DNA from 2 places in the Serratia sp. GW822-FHT06D09 genome. Region 2 is predicted to be linked to the other one. Evidence: predicted binding sites of a transcription regulator. Region 2 holds the regulator's gene; the other holds the start of a gene.
The links. Region 2 encodes LexA, which represses DNA repair genes until DNA is damaged. Its sites were predicted from a motif close to TNCTGTATGTACATACAGNA; they were not measured.
Positions count from the first base shown of each region.

Region 1: the regulator LexA is predicted to act here: its motif matches at 1,209-1,228, upstream of umuD (translesion error-prone DNA polymerase V autoproteolytic subunit).

Region 1 covers NZ_JBXALO010000003.1:105,322-107,527, reverse strand. Annotated here, with positions in the region: gene umuC (translesion error-prone DNA polymerase V subunit UmuC) at 1-773, opposite strand, end outside; gene umuD (translesion error-prone DNA polymerase V autoproteolytic subunit) at 773-1,195, opposite strand; gene AC1RKG_RS08210 (hypothetical protein) at 1,343-2,206, opposite strand, start outside.
Region 2 covers NZ_JBXALO010000004.1:64,287-66,492, forward strand. Annotated here, with positions in the region: gene plsB (glycerol-3-phosphate 1-O-acyltransferase PlsB) at 1-176, opposite strand, end outside; gene AC1RKG_RS11285 (diacylglycerol kinase) at 325-693, shown strand; gene lexA (transcriptional repressor LexA) at 815-1,423, shown strand; gene dinF (MATE family efflux transporter DinF) at 1,525-2,206, shown strand, end outside.

The sequences.
Region 1 (2,206 bases), on a different contig from region 2:
TCTGTGATGCGATCACCAAAGCTTCGGCTGCAAATGATCTGCTGCTTCGTCGGTGCAAATTCTTCGAGTTCAAGGCAAGGCTGGCCACGTAGTTCACGCACAGTCCGCTCAATCACAACGCTAAAGTGTTTTCGGATCATCGTAGTGCTGGCGTCGGCCAACTGCAGCGCGGTTTCGATACCCATCATATTAAGCTTTTTCGATATCCGCCGGCCGATCCCCCAGACCTCATTCACTGGCAGTAAGTCCATTAGTTTGCGCTGGCGCCCTTCGTTGGACAGATCAACAACCCCGCCAGTCTTGTCCCACTTCTTAGCCGCAAAGTTCGCCAACTTCGCCAGTGTCTTGGTTTGGGCAATGCCAACCCCGACAGTTAGCCCGGTATTACGTAACACTTTAGCCCTCACCTGGCGGCCGTAGGTTTCAAGGTCGATACAGTTACGCACGCCAGTCAGATCCATGAAACTCTCATCGATCGAGTAAATCTCAACACGTGGCGCCATCTCTTCTAAAACGGCCATCACTCGCTGTGACATGTCAGCATAGAGTTCATAATTGCTGCTGAACGCTATGCCCCCGACGCTCTCAAATTCGCGCTTAATTTTGAAATAAGGCTCTCCCATCTTCAGGCCCAACGCCTTCGCCTCTTTGCTCCTGGCTACCACGCATCCATCGTTATTAGACAGAACCACGACTGGACGCCCACGTAAATCAGGACGCCACAGCGTTTCACAACTCGCATAGAAGCTGTTCACATCGGCCAGGGCGTACATTATTTAAGCCTCGTTATTGATGACACAACGACGCCTACAACTTCAAGGTCATCGCCGGCATCCTGCAGAACAATCGGCTCATATTTGGGGTTCATTGGTTCAAGCTGAGCGCAAGGGTGTAAGCACAAACGCTTCACTGTGAATTCTCCTGCGATACTCGCGATCACAATATCACCATGCGCAGGGGCGATACTCCTATCCACGACGAGCATAGATCCCTCAGTTATACCGGCCTCAAGCATTGAGTCACCGGTAGCGTAAATAAAATAAGTCGCGTTAGGATGACTAATGCAGTACTCGTTAAGGTCTATGCGAGCGCTAACGTAGTCTGCTGCTGGACTGGGAAAACCCGCCGGTACTTTGTCAGAGTACAGAGGAAGTTCAAGTTTGGTTGGGTTGGGTGTTGGATAAAAGAATGTCATAGCCTTGCCTTGTTACTGTGTTTTTATACAGTATAAACGCAAGTTTTTGGCGGGGGAAAGTTCGGAAATCTCTTAGAAAGGTAGGATATTGATCGGTAAAGAAAGATAGTTTTGATGAATAGCCGGGGTCCATCCCGGCATAATGGACTACATACCCAGGCGTGAAGCAAGCACAGCATCAGATTCATCAGCCGTATGCAGATATAGCGCGTCCATAAATGCTCCATAGCAAGCACCAACGCTACCGGCACCCTGCTGCCCTCCAACAAGTAAAGGAGCAGTATAACCGCTCAAGTCTGCGAGCTTACCTGTAGTGGCTACTGGTGATTGTGCTGATAATTTCCCTTTCTCATATCCCTCAATAACACCTGAGGAAACCTTAAACAATCCAGATGAAGGGATATAGTCCGCATAAAGTGTTGTGGCCGCCGCAATCGCACCGCCAGTTCCTGCTGGCCAAGCACTATCACGCGTACCGTAACGCCATGCTTCTGTTGTCGCCTGATTGTTCGTGATCATTGTGCGCATGAATGCCAATGACAGATTGTTAATGTTGTATCCCATATGGATGCCATTATTATCAGCCCGATCCAGATCACTCATGCGCCCAGCGATCAGATACGTTTTACCTTTTTGAATAATTTGGTTAGCGCGACTTTTCAGGAACCAGCCACCGCCAGAAGTGATCTGAATGATGACTGCTCGAGCGGTTGCATCGTAAGTCATAGCGCGTGGCGGAGTGCCCTGGGAACCTGCGAGCAAATCACCGGAGGCACCAAGCAGGTTATATACCACCTGAACATTCCCTGAGCCATCAACTTTAAGGCCAAAAGCTGGAACTGCGCAGACAGTTGCACGGTCATACATCCCGTTACTCAGGAGAAAATTAAAACGCGCCAGACACCCTGTTTCATCTGGAATAGTTCCTCCATCAGCAACTACGCGGGCCTTATAGGCATTGAACAGTGCCTGCGGGTCTAGTATAGATGCTGATAAATCGAGGGCTGGGCG
Region 2 (2,206 bases):
TGGGTGCGCAGCGTCAGTAAATCCGCCTTGGAATTATAAGGTAAAACATACAAAATCGGCCGTGAGGGATCCAACCCTAACTCCGTGACCGGATCTGAAGGGATAACCTTACTTCTTACCAACAATTTGAGTGGTAAATTCAATAGTTTATAATAAATTTTACGCCAACCTGACATAACAACGTGAAGCCTCTTGTTAGCAATGCGCCGCAAGCATACCAGAAACCGGGTAGCAGATCTGTGGTGTTGGAAAACCGGGAGCCGTGAGCGCTTCCTGGCCTAGACTGTTTAATTATGACTTACCTCTGCGAAAGGCACTAAAAACATGACGAACCAAGCAACCGGCCTGACCCGTATTATTAAAGCCGCCGGCTACTCTTATAAAGGTTTTTCCGCTGCCTGGCAGCACGAAGCGGCGTTCCGCCAGGAGTTGGTGGTGACCGTGCTGGCTATCATACTGGCGATTTGGCTGGACGTGGGTGCGATAGCGCGCATTTTACTGATTGGGTCGGTGGTGCTGGTGATGATTGTCGAGATGCTCAACAGCGCGATTGAGGCGATTGTTGACCGGGTGGGGACCGAGTATCACGAGCTGTCCGGCCGGGCCAAGGATATGGGGTCGGCGGCAGTTTTGCTGGCGGTTATTTTGGCGCTGTTTGTTTGGGCCGCGGTCCTGTGGCAGCACTTTGTCTGAGCAGAGCAAGCTCGTTGCGATCCGGGTCGCTAATCCCTGATTTTTATTCATTCTTCGGTTCCCAAGCCGCACTTACCTGTATATACTCACAGCAAGACTGTATAAACAAACAGGGGGCGGAATGAAAGCACTAACTACCAGACAGCAAGAGGTCTATGATCTGATTCGCGATCATATTTCGTCCACTGGCATGCCGCCGACGCGTGCCGAGATCGCCATGCGTCTGGGGTTCCGTTCGCCAAATGCCGCAGAAGAACATCTGAAAGCGCTGGCGCGTAAAGGCGTCATCGAAATCGTCTCCGGCGCTTCGCGCGGCATTCGGTTGCTGATGGAAGATGAAGAGGGTTTACCGCTGATTGGCCGCGTGGCTGCCGGTGAGCCGCTGCTGGCGCAGCAGCATATCGAAGGTCACTACAAGGTGGATCCTTCCCTGTTCAAACCGAGCGCGGATTTCCTGCTGCGGGTTAACGGTATGTCGATGCGTGATATCGGTATTCTGGACGGTGATCTGCTGGCGGTGCATAAAACTCAGGACGTGCGTAATGGCCAGGTGGTTGTGGCGCGCATCGAAGATGAAGTTACGGTCAAGCGGCTGAAAAAGCACGGTAACGTGGTTGAGCTGCTACCGGAAAACAGTGAGTTCCAGCCGATTGTGGTTGATCTGCGTCAGCAGAACTTCACCATTGAAGGCTTGGCGGTCGGCGTGATCCGCAACGGCGACTGGGTTTAACCCATAAGCCTGCACGCTGCCCTTTGATTTAAATCGCCCCAGCTCTGGGGCGATGTCATTTCTGACCGATTAAAACCGCATTGCCACGGGAACATTTCACTATGCGCCTGCTCTCCGCCTTCACCAGCGATACCGATAAAGCCTTGTGGCGCCTGGCGCTGCCAATGATCTTCTCCAATATCACCGTGCCGTTGCTTGGGCTGGTGGATACCGCAGTGATCGGTCACCTCGACAGCCCTGTTTATCTGGGCGGTGTGGCGGTAGGAGCCATGGCGACCAGCTTCCTGTTCATGCTGTTGTTGTTCCTGCGTATGAGCACCACCGGTCTGACTGCGCAGGCTCTGGGCGCACAAAACCCACAGGGATTGGCGCGCGCCTTTATGCAACCGCTGCTGCTGGCGGCGTTGGCCGGTGTGGCCATTGTCTTGCTGCGCCATCCGCTGATCGAACTGGCGCTGAAAATCGTCGGTGGCGACGAGGCGGTGCTGGAGCAGGCCCGATTATTCCTCGAGATCCGCTGGCTGAGCGCACCGGCGGCATTGGCGAACATGGTTATCCTGGGCTGGCTGCTTGGCGTGCAATACGTACGTGCGCCGGTGATCCTGCTGATTGTCGGCAACTTATTGAATATTGTACTGGATATCTGGCTGGTGATGGGGCTGGGCTGGAACGTGCAAGGTGCGGCGACGGCGACCGCTATTTCTGAGTATGCCACGCTGCTGCTGGGCTTATGGCTGTCCTGGCGGGTCATGCGCCTGCGTGGCATTTCCATGCCGATGCTGC